2 regions of the Robertmurraya sp. DFI.2.37 genome follow, and region 1 is predicted to be linked to the other one. Evidence: a T-box and tRNA genes for the amino acid it is inferred to sense, from the RefSeq annotation. Region 1 holds a T-box; the other holds one or more tRNA genes.

Region 1 (7,025 bases):
CTTTTTTTGGAATAAAAAACTCATTTTCTTCATGATAGATATTGGTAAATGATGGAACCCCATCGAGGAACAATAGTAATGAATTTAATTCAGGTACTTGTTTAAAAAGGTTACCCATTGATATTTTATCCCCTTCCAAATGTTCCATGTGAAACAATTTATTCGCTAAGAAAGGAAACAGGCCTGTTTTTTGAAATTTAACTTCGTCCTGGAAAAAATGAAAATGCTGTTTTTTGCGCTTTCTGGCAGAAACACCATGAGCAAGGACAGAGGTAGTTTCTGGATAATTTGGATCGACTGTAAGGATACATGCTTTTATAAGATGGACAAGTCCATAAAAAAGCAGGATCGGTTGAATGATTAATGGGGAGTGTTTCCCTTGTTCGTAATATACTTTTCCATGTTCGAGATAATAAATGAAGGGATAACAATTTTCGTACGCTTTTTGCTCAGCGTTTTCTATTTTATTTTGCTCATAAATATTTTTTAAATATTGCTGTGTGTAGCTTGCTGAAAAAAATAGTGAAAATGAAGACCAATGAGAAGTGGACAACATGTTAACCTCCGAAAGAAACGTTGTATAATCAATTAAAATTAGAAAATAAAACCAATATTGTTGTAGGTGAATTATTAGAAAACTCTAACATATCATCTTATCCTTGACAGTATTTTAACCAATTGATAACCTACTAATAATATTTTCGAGTCTAGGAGGCCAAAAAGATGTGGGAAAATAAATTTGTTAAAGAGGGATTAACCTTTGATGATGTACTTTTAGTACCGGCAAAATCAGAGGTATTACCAAAAGATGTTCAGTTGCAAGTGAAGCTTACGGATAAGGTCAAGTTGAATATCCCGATTATAAGTGCAGGGATGGATACGGTCACTGAAGCAGAAATGGCGATTGCTATGGCTAGACAAGGTGGATTAGGGATTATTCATAAGAATATGTCAATCGAGCAGCAAGCGGATCAAGTACTCAAGGTAAAACGTTCGGAAAGTGGAGTTATTACGAATCCGTTTTTCTTAACACCTGAACATCAAGTGTTTGATGCTGAACATCTGATGGGTAAATATCGTATTTCAGGTGTGCCGATCGTTAATAATGAAGATGAGCAAAAACTTGTTGGTATCCTCACAAACCGTGACCTCCGTTTTATTCAAGATTATTCGATCAAGATTTCAGATGTGATGACAAAGGAAAATCTTGTCACCGCCCCAGTTGGAACCACATTGGACGAAGCTGAGAGCATTTTACAAAAGTATAAAATTGAAAAATTACCTTTAGTTGATGAGAACGGAATTTTAAAAGGATTAATTACAATTAAAGACATTGAGAAAGTGATTGAATTCCCGAACTCAGCAAAAGATGAGACGGGGAGATTATTAGCAGGTGCTGCAGTTGGTGTGACGAAGGATACAATGCGCCGTGTAGAAGCACTTGTTAAGGCTCAGGTTGATGTCATTGTTATTGATACGGCGCATGGACATTCTAAAGGAGTTATTGAAACAGTTAAACAAGTAAGAGATGCTTTTCCAAGCGTAGCGATTATCGCAGGGAATGTGGCAACGGCTGAAGCGACGAGAGAGTTGATTGAAGCAGGTGCTGATATTGTGAAAGTAGGAATAGGGCCAGGGTCTATTTGTACGACTCGTGTAGTAGCAGGTGTTGGTGTTCCGCAAATTACCGCGGTCTATGATTGTGCAACAGAAGCTAGAAAGTATGGAAAAACGATTATCGCTGATGGTGGAATTAAATACTCTGGTGATATTGTTAAAGCATTGGCAGCAGGTGGACATGCTGTTATGTTAGGAAGCTTACTTGCCGGTGTATCTGAAAGTCCGGGAGAAACGGAAATATTCCAAGGACGTCGATTCAAAGTCTATCGTGGAATGGGCTCAGTTGCCGCAATGGAAAAGGGTTCAAAGGATCGTTATTTCCAAGAGGATAATAAAAAGTTTGTCCCAGAAGGTATTGAAGGAAGACTTCCATATAAAGGGCCTTTAACGGATACAATATATCAGTTAATCGGTGGAATTCGTTCAGGAATGGGTTATTGCGGGACAAAGGACTTAGAAGAATTAAGAGAGAATGCGCAATTTATTCGTATGACGGGTGCAGGGCTAAGAGAAAGCCACCCACATGACGTACAAATTACGAAAGAAGCACCAAACTACTCTATTTCATAAAATGAAAAACTGACCTGCTGCGTATGCCGCTGGTCAGTTTTTTTGCGAAATTATAAGGAAAATTTCCAGTCTCATAGAAAAATAGGAAAATACTCTATCTATGCTTGTATACCGAACTATGTTAAAATAACAAGGGTGTATAATAAGACTTGGAGGGCTCACAGTGAAAAAAAGCTTCATACAAAAAAGTTTCGTATGTCTATTAACATTTGTATTACTAATTGGTTTTATACAAAAACCGGCAGCGGCTGCTGAAAATATAGATATCAATGCGAATGCGGTAATTTTAATCGATGCGGATACAGGTAAAATACTTTATGAAAAAAATTCAGAAGCCGTATTAGGAATTGCCAGCATGACAAAAATGATGACCGAGTACCTCCTTTTAGAAGCTGTAAAGGAAGGGAAAGTAAAATGGGATCAAACTTTTACCGTCTCTCCAGAGCTTGCTAAAATGTCTCATGATAGCAATTTAAGTAACGTTTTTTTACGTGTTGAGGGGACATATACAGTAGAAGATCTTTATTCTGCTATGGCAATTGAGTCAGCAAATGCTGCAACGATAGCCATTGCTGAAATTGTAGCTGGTACAGAAGCTAATTTTGTGAAATTAATGAATGAAAAGGCTGAAGAGTTAGGTCTTGGTGATTTTAAATTTGTCAATTCAACAGGGCTAAATAATCGTGATGTAGCAAAGCATTTCCCAGATGTTGTTGGTGGTGCAGATGAAGAAAACGTGATGTCGGCAAGAGCGGTAGCAAAATTAGCCTATCATATTATAAAGGATTTCCCGGAAGTTTTAGAAACGTCTAGCATCCCTGAAAAAATGTTTGCACAGGGTACAGATGATAAATTTGAAATGAAAAACTGGAACTGGATGTTAGAGGGTTATCGTGATGTTGCAGATAAATATCCAAACTTTCAACAGTTCACCTATGAAGGTTTAGATGGATTGAAAACAGGGTCTACAAGCTTTGCAGGTTTTTGTTTTACGGGTACTGCCAGTAGAGATGGTGTAAGATATATTACGGTTGTAATGGGAACGAAATCAACAACTGATCGTTTTGTGGAGACAAAAAAACTATTAGATTATGCCTTCAATAATTTTAGTAAAGAAGAATTAGTTCCTGCTGAATATGTGATTAAGGGAACGGAAACGGTTCCTGTTGCCAAAGGAAAAGAGGATCAAGTAAAGGTTCATACAGCAGATGCGATTAATAGTGTTGTACCAGCTTCTGAGCAAGAAAACTTTGAGACTCTGGTCGAGCTTGATAAAGAGAAGCTAAATGAAGACGGCAGTTTAACAGCTCCTATTAAAAAAGGAGATAAGCTTGGAACAGTAACGGTTCAATTTAAAGATGAAGAGACTGTTTATTTAAGCTCTGAGGGACAGAGGAGTATGACAGTTGATTTAGTTGCAGCTGAGGATGTTGAGAAAGCAAACTGGTTCGTCCTTATGATGCGTGGAATTGGTGGATTCTTCGGTGATTTATGGAGCAGTGTTTCCTCCACAGTTAAGGGTTGGTTTTAATAAGGGATTTTAAAAAAGGTTTCTTGTCTTGACAGGAAACCTTTTTTGTTGTTTATTTTCATTAGGGAAGGATGCTAATTCCGATGGATTTAGTAGATGTTTTATTTTTAATTTAGCAATAACCAATATAAGGGGGATGACTTACGTGAAAACAGGAACAGAGCGCGTTAAACGTGGTATGGCCGAAATGCAAAAAGGCGGCGTTATTATGGATGTTGTAAATGCAGAACAAGCAAAAATAGCAGAAGAAGCTGGTGCTGTTGCAGTAATGGCATTGGAAAGAGTCCCATCGGATATTCGAGCTGCAGGCGGAGTGGCACGTATGGCAGATCCTCGTATTGTAGAAGAGGTTATGAATGCTGTAACGATCCCTGTTATGGCGAAGGCAAGGATTGGACATATTGTTGAAGCTAGAGTACTTGAGGCAATGGGTGTAGATTACATAGACGAGAGTGAAGTATTGACGCCTGCTGATGAGGAATACCATTTAAATAAGCGTGATTATACAGTGCCGTTTGTTTGTGGATGTAGAGATTTAGGTGAGGCCGCCCGCCGTATTGGAGAAGGTGCTTCGATGTTGCGTACAAAGGGGGAACCTGGAACTGGCAACATCGTTGAGGCGGTTCGACATATGCGCAAGGTCAATGCACAGGTGCGTAAGCTTGTGAATATGAATGCTGATGAAGTGATGACAGAGGCTAAGCTTCTAGGAGCGCCGTATGAGCTTCTATTAGAAATTAAAGAACTTGGCCGCCTTCCGGTCGTTAATTTTGCAGCAGGGGGGGTTGCAACTCCTGCTGATGCGGCATTAATGATGGAGCTAGGTGCTGATGGTGTATTCGTAGGTTCTGGAATTTTTAAATCGGACAATCCTGCGAAATTTGCTAGAGCAATTGTAGAAGCTACGACTCATTATCAAGACTATAAATTAATTGCAGAGCTTTCAAAAGAGTTAGGAACACCGATGAAAGGGATCGAAATTTCTACATTAGCCCCTGAAGCTCGCATGCAAGAACGCGGTTGGTAAAAGATGATAAAAGTAGGAGTACTGGCACTGCAAGGCGCAGTTAGGGAGCATGTTCAAGCTATCGAGGCGTGTGGGGCTGAAGCGGTAGTGATCAAGAAAAAAGAGCAGTTGGCAAATGTAGAAGGGCTTGTTATGCCAGGTGGGGAAAGTACAGCGATTAGGCGATTGATCGATAAGTATGATTTTATGGACGAGTTGAAAAAATTCGCCCAAGCTGGCAAGCCGATGTTTGGGACATGCGCTGGTCTTATTTTATTGGCGAGAAATGTTGTTGGTCATGATGAACCCCATATTGGTGTTATGGATGTGACAGTGGAAAGAAATTCTTTTGGACGGCAGAGGGAAAGTTTTGAGGCGAATTTAACTATCTCAGGTATAGCAGAGAATTACAACGCTGTTTTTATTCGAGCTCCTCATATCGTCAATGCTGGTGAAAATGTGGAGATATTGGCCAAGCATCATGAGCGCATTGTGATGGCTCGTGATGGAAATTTACTAGGCTGTTCATTTCATCCAGAATTAACAGATGATTATCGGATCACGGCTTATTTTATCGAGATGATAAAGGAAACAATTGTATAAAAAGGTTGCAATTGAAGAATAATTATAGTACATTAAATTACAAAATTCCCTATAATAAAAGCAATGAGAGGAAATAGTAACAGGAAATCCGTTCTAAAAGAGAGCTGATGGTCGGTGCAAATCAGTGAATGGAGCTTGTGAATCCATCCTTGAGTGAAGTATGGAATGCTCCTTTGAGAGTGTAGTAAATACTTCCGGGTTAAACCGTTATTGATTTAAGGTGGAAAGTCTTTTTTGCTTTCAACTAGGGTGGCAACGCGGGTAACTCTCGTCCCTTTTTTGGGACGGGAGTTTTTTGTTTGCAAAAATATGATTTATGAAGAGGTGTTTAGAATGTTGGATTTGAAATATTTGCGTGCCAACTTTGAAGAGGTAAAAGAAAAGCTTCAACATCGCGGCGAAGATTTAACAGATTTGGGGAAATTCGAGGATCTAGACAAAAAGCGACGGGATTTAATTGTTGAGGCTGAACAGTTAAAAAGCAAACGTAATGAAGTATCTCAACAAGTCGCCGCTCTAAAGCGTGAGAAAAAGGATGCGGACCAATTAATCGCTGAAATGCGTGAAGTAGGCGATAAAATTAAAGTTCTTGATGAAGAGTTACGCAATGTTGAGGAAACACTTGAGAATTTATTATTAAGTATCCCTAATATTCCACATGAGAGCGTTCCGATCGGTGAAACAGAGGATGACAACGTGCTTCATCGTACGTGGGGAGAAGTTAGGCAGTTTGATTTTGAGCCTAAACCCCACTGGGAAATAGCTGATGCACTAGGCATTTTAGACTTTGAAAGAGCAAGTAAGGTGACAGGGAGCCGCTTTGTTTTTTACAAAGGTTTGGGAGCTCGTCTTGAACGTGCATTGTTTAATTTCATGCTGGATTTGCACACGGAAGAGCATGGATATGAAGAAGTATTACCTCCGTATATGGTCAATCGAACAAGTATGACGGGCACAGGTCAATTGCCAAAATTTGAAGAAGATGCTTTCTTAATCGGGAGTGAGGATTATTTCTTAATACCAACGGCTGAAGTGCCTGTGACAAATCTTCATCGTGATGAAATCCTAGATGGGGACACTCTACCTATTAATTATGCAGCATTTAGCGCATGTTTCCGCTCTGAGGCTGGCTCTGCTGGACGAGATACAAGGGGATTAATTCGTCAGCATCAGTTCAATAAAGTTGAGCTTGTAAAATTCGTGAAGCCAGAGGAGTCTTATGAAGAGCTTGAAAAATTAACAGGTAATGCAGAAAAAGTTTTGCAATTGCTTGGGCTTCCTTATCGTGTTATGAGCATGTGTACAGGAGACTTAGGATTCACTGCTGCAAAGAAATATGATATTGAAGTGTGGATTCCGAGCTATGAGACATACCGTGAAATTTCTTCTTGTAGTAATTTTGAAGGGTTCCAAGCAAGAAGAGCGAATATTCGCTTCCGCAGAGAACCGAAGGGTAAACCAGAGCATGTTCATACTTTAAATGGTTCTGGTCTTGCGATTGGTAGAACGGTAGCGGCAATTCTTGAAAATTATCAGCAAGCTGATGGCAGTGTTGTGATCCCTGAAGTGTTACGTCCGTATATGGGAAATAGAGAGGTAATTAAGTAAAGTTAGCATAAAAGAGGTTAGACATGACGAGTTTCAAAAAGAGAATGAGAGTTCCTTCTCATTCTCTTTTTTCTATTTTTAATTCTT
Region 2 (7,025 bases), on a different contig from region 1:
CTACGGGCGCATCCTATCCGAAAGACAACTTAATCATTATATCACGATAATAATCTGATTGTCAACAATTCTTTCAAAACTTTTTGGTGCGGCCGAGAGGACTTGAACCTCCACGGGGTCGCCCCCACTAGGCCCTCAACCTAGCGCGTCTGCCATTCCGCCACGACCGCATTATTCTAAAGAAGCGATAAATAATATTATACGTAAAAATAATATTATTTTCAAGTGGTAATTAATGGTGCGGGTGAAGGGAGTCGAACCCCCACGCCTTGCGGCGCTAGATCCTAAGTCTAGTGCGTCTGCCAATTCCGCCACACCCGCATATTAAATGAAAAAACTTGGTGAGCCATGAAGGACTCGAACCTTCGACCCTCTGATTAAAAGTCAGATGCTCTACCGACTGAGCTAATGGCTCTAAATTAAATAAGTGCTACTGCCAAATTCTTTAAGGCATCTGTGATGTTACCATCTCAGAAAGAGCATTCAAATGGCGGATCGACAGGCATAACAGATAACAAATTCACAAATAAATTGCCCCGCTACTGTACCGACTAAAGAATCACTTCTAAAAAATTGGCTGGGCTAGCAGGATTCGAACCTACGAATGACGGAGTCAAAGTCCGTTGCCTTACCACTTGGCTATAGCCCATTATTAAAAATTAATGGCGGTCCGGACGGGACTCGAACCCGCGACCTCCTGCGTGACAGGCAGGCATTCTAACCAACTGAACTACCGGACCAATGTTTTTTCACGATAGTGAAAATAACTTTCCTTTGTCTTTTTCGACGTAGGAGAAAATAGCTTTCCTTCCTTTTTTCACACTAGTGAAAATGACAATTTTTCGCGTTAGCAAAATCTTTTCAATGAAATAAAGGAAACAGGTTGAGAAGAATTGGTGACCCGTACGGGATTCGAACCCGTGTTACCGCCGTGAAAGGGCGGTGTCTTAACCGCTTGACCAACGGGCCATTCAGAAAAATGGCGGAGAAGGAGGGATTTGAACCCTCGCGCCGCTCGCGCGACCTACACCCTTAGCAGGGGCGCCTCTTCAGCCTCTTGAGTACTTCCCCATAATCCAAAATGGTGGCTCCGCGGGTAGGATTCGAACCTACGACCGATCGGTTAACAGCCGATTGCTCTACCACTGAGCTACCGCGGAATAAAAATTATTTTGTTCCTAAACCTATTATCCATTACCGATTGTCCTCATCTCAGAAAGACAAACCAAGTAGCAACTCGATGAGTACAACTCGCAGCACTTTCATGATGCTTTGCTCGTTGCTCTACCACTGAGCTACCGCGGAATAATATGTTTTTTTCCGTCTCTCTTTTATCGACTCTTCATATTATAATGAGATGTTATATCCAAGTCAAGAACAAAAATATAAGTATTTTCGACTTATATAATTGTGCGACGGAAATATAAATTAACATCCTTTTTTTGAAATGTCAACCATTTATTTTGATAAGTTTACCTCGGCACTTGCCACATACATATCGCAATACATTTACAGCTCTCTTTCTTTTAAAGACCTGACCACAATGGGAACATTTATAAACATGTAGCTTATAAGTGCGTTTTCTCTCCGGATGATAGGGCAATACGTTACAAAAACGGGGTGCTCCAACCTTTTTCAAAAGCTTTTTAAAGTCAGCATCACGATGCTGATAGCCTTTTCCTTCCAAATGAAGATGGTAGTGGCAAAGCTCGTGCTTAATAATGCCGATTAATTCTTCCTTACCCAACTGTTCCAAATACTTTCGGTTTATTTCAATATTATGGGACTTCAATAAATAGCGGCCACCCGTTGTGCGTAAACGATTATTAAAAATCGCTTTATGTTTGAATGGCTTTTGGAAAAACTCCAGTGACAACTTCTCAACAAGCCCTTGTAATTGAAATTCCTCCATAAAACGTTTTCCTCTCCATTATAAGTAAACATGACAACCTATTATAGCATACATTGTATATACCCTTTGAATTCTAAAACTGGGAGGTCTCAACATGCCAACTTGGTTCCAAAATCAAATGCAAAGAGCCTTTCTTGAGAAAAATCGCCATCAAATTAAATTGCTGAATCAATGCTGGTTCTTTTACAGAAAAAAACACTGCTCCTAAACATGCGCTGTTTAAAAGCAAAAAATTGCGATACATTCCCTAATGCTTAAGCCGCACAAATTATTAGAGGCTGCTCTCTCGATAATGAAACTTTCACATACCTGTTTTGCATAACTGAAAGGGTTCCATAAAACGATAGGAGAAACCCGTTTTCTCCTATCGTTTTATGGGGTCAGAAAGCAACATCAGCATCATACTAGCCTAATAAACGCATTGTTTTTAGTCGTCCCATGCGATAATTATTCAATAAACCAGGCTCGACAATAAACAAGCTACACAATCTAAATCCGAATGTGCAGCTTGTCATTTTGCATCACTATTCCTGCGGTGACAACATTGTCAGGGCAACTCTTCCTTTTTTCACATCAACAGAATCCACCCATACAGTAACGACGTCACCAACTGAGACAACATCGAGAGGGTGCTTGACAAACCCTCGTTTTAATTTAGAAATATGGACAAGGCCGTCTTGTTTCACACCGATATCTACAAACGCTCCGAAATCGACGACATTTCTTACTGTTCCTTGGAGTTCCATACCTGCTTTAAGATCTTCAAGTTTTAATACATCCTTTTTTAGCAAAGGTTTTGGGAGATCGTCTCGCGGATCGCGCTCAGGACTCATTAATGCATCAATAATATCCTTTAACGTAAGCTCCCCTATTTCAAGCTCTGCAGAGATATCCTTTATATCAACCTTTGACAATACGGTTTTTAACGCTTCTGAACCAAGGTCGTTCGTTGTAAATCCAATATTGCTTAAAAGACGCTTTACTTCAGGATAACTTTCCGGGTGAATGCTTGTACGATCAAGCGGTTCAGTGCCATCGATCACTCTTAAAAAGCCAATTGCCTGTTCATAAGTTTTCGCACCCAATCTCGGAATTTTCTTTAACTGCTCCCTTTTGCTAAACTTTCCTTCTTCATCACGCTTTTTCACAATATTATTGGCAACTGCTTTAGACAGTCCAGCTACATATTGTAGCAATGACGCAGATGCCGTATTCACATTTACTCCAACTTGGTTAACAGTCGTCTCCACCACGAAAGTGAGCGATTCATTCAATCTTTTTTGCGAAACATCATGCTGATATTGCCCAACCCCAACGGACTTTGGATCGATCTTTACCAATTCCGCAAGCGGGTCTTGAAGTCGTCGAGCAATTGATACCGCACTTCTTTCTTCGACTTGAAAATCAGGAAACTCTTCACGAGCGATATCGGAAGCTGAATAGACACTAGCACCTGCTTCATTAACAATTAAATAAAAGATCGCCTCTTCTTCTTCCTTTAGTATATCTGCAACAAATTGTTCTGTTTCTCTTGAAGCTGTTCCATTTCCAATGGCTACAACCTCAACGCCATATTGATTCAGAATTGCTTTAACCTTTTCCTTCGCTTCCTTCGGTTTAGCACTTGGAGGATGTGGATAAACAACATCTATCTTTAAAACCTTTCCTGTTTCATCTACGACAGCGAGCTTGCAACCTGTGCGATAGGCAGGATCCACTCCAAGCACGACTTTTCCTTTTAACGGTGGTTGCAGCAAGAGCTTCCGCAAATTCTCTGAAAAGATATGGATGGCCTGCTCTTCCGCTTTTTCCGTTAATTCACCGCGAATTTCTCGCTCAATCGAAGGCTGAATTAAACGTTTATAGCCATCTTCAATTGCCTCTGCAACGAGCTGTGCCGTAATGGCTTTTGTATTTTTAATCCATTTTTTATTCAAGTAAGTTAAAATACGCTCCACATTCGGTTTTAGAGAAGTCCTTAAAATTTCTTCCTTTTCTCCACGGTTTAACGCTAAAATACGGTGAGGGACAATTTTATGGACTGGTTCAGAATAGTCATAGTACATTTCATAAACATTCTTTTCGTCTTTTTCTGCATCTTTAACAGAAGATTCAATAATGCTCGACTTAAAGGTTTCCGTTCGAATCCATTTGCGTCCATCTGCATCATCCGAAACCGTTTCTGCAATAATATCCTTCGCACCAGACAAAGCATCATCTACTGTGACAACTTCCTTCTCTTCAGATAAAAATTCTTTTGCTTTCTCTTCTATTGAGCCAGCAGTCGGAAAAGTTAATATCCAGTCAGCCAGTGGCTCCAGCCCTTTTTCCTTGGCAACAGTTGCCTTTGTTCTTCTTTTTTGCTTATAAGGACGATATAAATCCTCGACCTCCTGCAGCTTTAGCGAAGCATCGATTTGTTGTTTGAGCTCTGGAGTTAGCTTGCCCTGCTCTTCAATCAAACGAATAACTTCTTCTTTTCTCTGCTCTAAGTTTTGTATGTAATTCCATCTTTCCATGATATTTCGTATTTGTACTTCATCAAGAGCGCCTGTTTGCTCTTTACGATAACGGGCAATAAACGGGACCGTATTGCCATCATTCAGCAAAGAAATAACATTTTTTACTGATTTAAAAGATATTGCTTGCTCAGCAGCAATCATTTTTAAAATAGGTTCTTGCTTATCCATTGTTTGCTCCACGAAACGTTCCTCCAACATTTATGATATTGTCACCTTCTACTTATTCTATCAAAAGTAAGAAACCGATTGCACATTTGAAGGTCAATGTGTTTTTGCCCACGGCCGATCACAAGCAGCTAGAACACATAAATAAGGAATTTAGCGGACGAAAACAACCGCCTTCCAAATTAAGCAAACAACCAATTATCCTTAACGTAAAAGGCGGTCGAATGCCATTCACTTTTCACCTTTGCGTAGTTGGTTCATTTTGTGTAATGCCAAAGTGTTTCACATGCCTTTTGCTAAAAGAATCCTCTGATTCCATGTGATGTAGGAATACAAGCTTGCTCTAATGGAATCAAGCTAATTATCAGCACCGCCATAAAAAGAAGCAAACAAAAAAGCACCTGAGTCCTCTTCTTATTAGTGAAGCATGAGGAATAACAGGTACTCATTTAATATAATTTCCCAATGATAAAAGTCGCATCATCAGCAAAAGGAAATGGCCTATTTTTTATTTCTTCCGCAATGCTGCTCAATGATCTGATCGGATTCAACAAACTTTTTAACCCATTGAAATGAAAGCCATCCGAATAAATTAAAAAAGTTGAATATTGCTCATAAGAATAATTCTGTGTTCGAAAACTTTGCGGCTTACCAGATAAGTAACCCGTTACTGGTAGCGGGTATGTTAATTTCCCGGAAGAAGAGTAAAGGAAAAAACGGATATTCCCAACACAACTATAAACAAATTCCCTCTTCGAGAAATACACTTTAAAAATCGCTACTGCAGCTCCCCTTTTTTCTGCTAATTCTGCATTACACCTTCGCATAATCGTCTCTACATCTTCACTATGGTATTGCTTGACGATGGCTACAACCGCGGTAGCTGATTCATAAGCATTTTCTCCACTACCAAGTCCATCTGCTAAAACACAGATAAAATAGTCATCTGTACTTAAATAAAAATAATCATCTCCACATTGGACATTGCCTTCTTTTGTTCGTTGATAAGCGAATACTTCAACATCACCTGTAACGTAATGTTTCATGAATGACACTCCGTGTTAGTATCATCTGCTAATATCGCTTCTTTTAATTTTTTTATTGCTCTCCGCTGTAATCTTGACACATGCATCTGTGAAATCCCCAATTTTTCGCCCGTCTCCTTTTGGCTTAAATTATCTAAATAAGTGTACTGAACTATTTCCCTCTCACGATCTGTTAATACGTAGAGAACCTTTTCCAGCACCAATCTTTGATTGACTTTTTCATACCCTGAATCCTCTTTTCCTACAATGTCTAACAGGGTTACCGTACCGCCCTCTGAATCGGCTTCAAAAGTGTGATTAATTGACAAAGCTTGATAGCTTTTCCCCATTTCCATTGCTTCTAACACATCTTCTTCCGATACATCCAACGCTTGTGCAATTTCATAAATTTTTGGTGAGCGGTGAAGAGTTGTTGTCAACGACTCAACTGTCTTCTTAATTTTGGGTCCAATTTCTTTAATTCTTCTAGGCACATGAACACTCCACGTTTTATCTCGCAAAAACCGTTTAATTTCTCCGATGATAGTGGGAACAGCAAATGCTTCAAAGCTTTTTCCCACTTTAGCATCATAACGTCTAATTGCTCCAAGCAATCCAATAACACCGACTTGAACCATATCCTCATGATAGGAGCGTCCCTTTGAATACTTACGAGCAATATTTTCTATTAAAGGTTTATAATGCAGAACGAGTTTTGCCTGTGCTTCTTCATCTTCATAAAGCTGAAAGGATTGAATATACTCATCTATCTCCTCTTTTGTTAGCTGATTAGGGTGAGATTGTTTTTGCACCACTCTCCACCTTCTCTCCCTCCAGGTATTTCGTCATTAAGACGGTCACACCTTCGTTGTGGTGAAATTTCACCTCATCCATCAATGTCTCAATCAGGTAGAGGCCTAATCCTCCCTCACGCATATACTCAATTGATTCTTTCTGCTGATCGTATGGGCCAATTTTTTTTCTTAATTCTTGCAAATCAAAACTTACCCCGCGATCAGCCACAATAATTTCCAACCGATCCTTATAAAGGCTATAACCAATCGATACTTCACCTTTATCTTTAGATTTATAGGCATGCTGGGCAGCATTCGTACAAGCTTCACTAACTGCAATCTTTAAATCTTCAATTTCATCGTATGAAAAACCCATTCTTCCAGCGATGCCAGAAGCTGTGAGCCGAATAACTCCCACATATTCTGGCTTAGCAGGAATTTTCATCTCGATATAATCATAAGGTTGGCTCATTCTTCTTCACCTTCATTCTGACTGTTAATATCCATGATTTCTGCTAAACCAGTGATCTCGAATAATCTTATAAGACGCTTTGATAAGCCAATAAGTTTCAGTTCACCATCTTTGGAACGAATGCTTTTAAAGACC

The links. The T-box of region 1 lies ahead of serS (serine--tRNA ligase). A T-box ahead of a tRNA ligase gene usually reads a tRNA of that ligase, here a tRNA-Ser.
Region 2: it encodes a tRNA-Ser, which carries the amino acid that the T-box ahead of serS (serine--tRNA ligase) is inferred to sense. The anticodon was not compared.

Annotation. Positions count from the first base shown of each region.
Region 1 covers NZ_JARGEJ010000078.1:1,653-8,677, forward strand. The annotation lists gene PZE06_RS23510 (YaaC family protein) at 1-556, opposite strand, end outside; gene guaB (IMP dehydrogenase) at 724-2,190, shown strand; gene PZE06_RS29905 (D-alanyl-D-alanine carboxypeptidase family protein) at 2,354-3,721, shown strand; gene pdxS (pyridoxal 5'-phosphate synthase lyase subunit PdxS) at 3,858-4,748, shown strand; gene pdxT (pyridoxal 5'-phosphate synthase glutaminase subunit PdxT) at 4,752-5,330, shown strand; T-box leader at 5,385-5,609, shown strand; gene serS (serine--tRNA ligase) at 5,664-6,938, shown strand.
Region 2 covers NZ_JARGEJ010000090.1:3,777-10,801, reverse strand. The annotation lists tRNA gene PZE06_RS24520 (tRNA-Arg) at 1-10, opposite strand, end outside; tRNA gene PZE06_RS24515 (tRNA-Leu) at 85-170, opposite strand; tRNA gene PZE06_RS24510 (tRNA-Leu) at 237-321, opposite strand; tRNA gene PZE06_RS24505 (tRNA-Lys) at 340-415, opposite strand; tRNA gene PZE06_RS24500 (tRNA-Gln) at 575-649, opposite strand; tRNA gene PZE06_RS24495 (tRNA-Asp) at 664-740, opposite strand; tRNA gene PZE06_RS24490 (tRNA-Glu) at 895-969, opposite strand; tRNA gene PZE06_RS24485 (tRNA-Ser) at 981-1,071, opposite strand; tRNA gene PZE06_RS24480 (tRNA-Asn) at 1,086-1,160, opposite strand; gene PZE06_RS24475 (SprT family protein) at 1,451-1,912, opposite strand; gene cmpA (cortex morphogenetic protein CmpA) at 2,007-2,120, shown strand; gene PZE06_RS24465 (Tex family protein) at 2,437-4,602, opposite strand; gene PZE06_RS24460 (PP2C family serine/threonine-protein phosphatase) at 5,049-5,645, opposite strand; gene sigB (RNA polymerase sigma factor SigB) at 5,642-6,436, opposite strand; gene rsbW (anti-sigma B factor RsbW) at 6,414-6,890, opposite strand; gene PZE06_RS24445 (anti-sigma factor antagonist) at 6,887-7,025, opposite strand, start outside.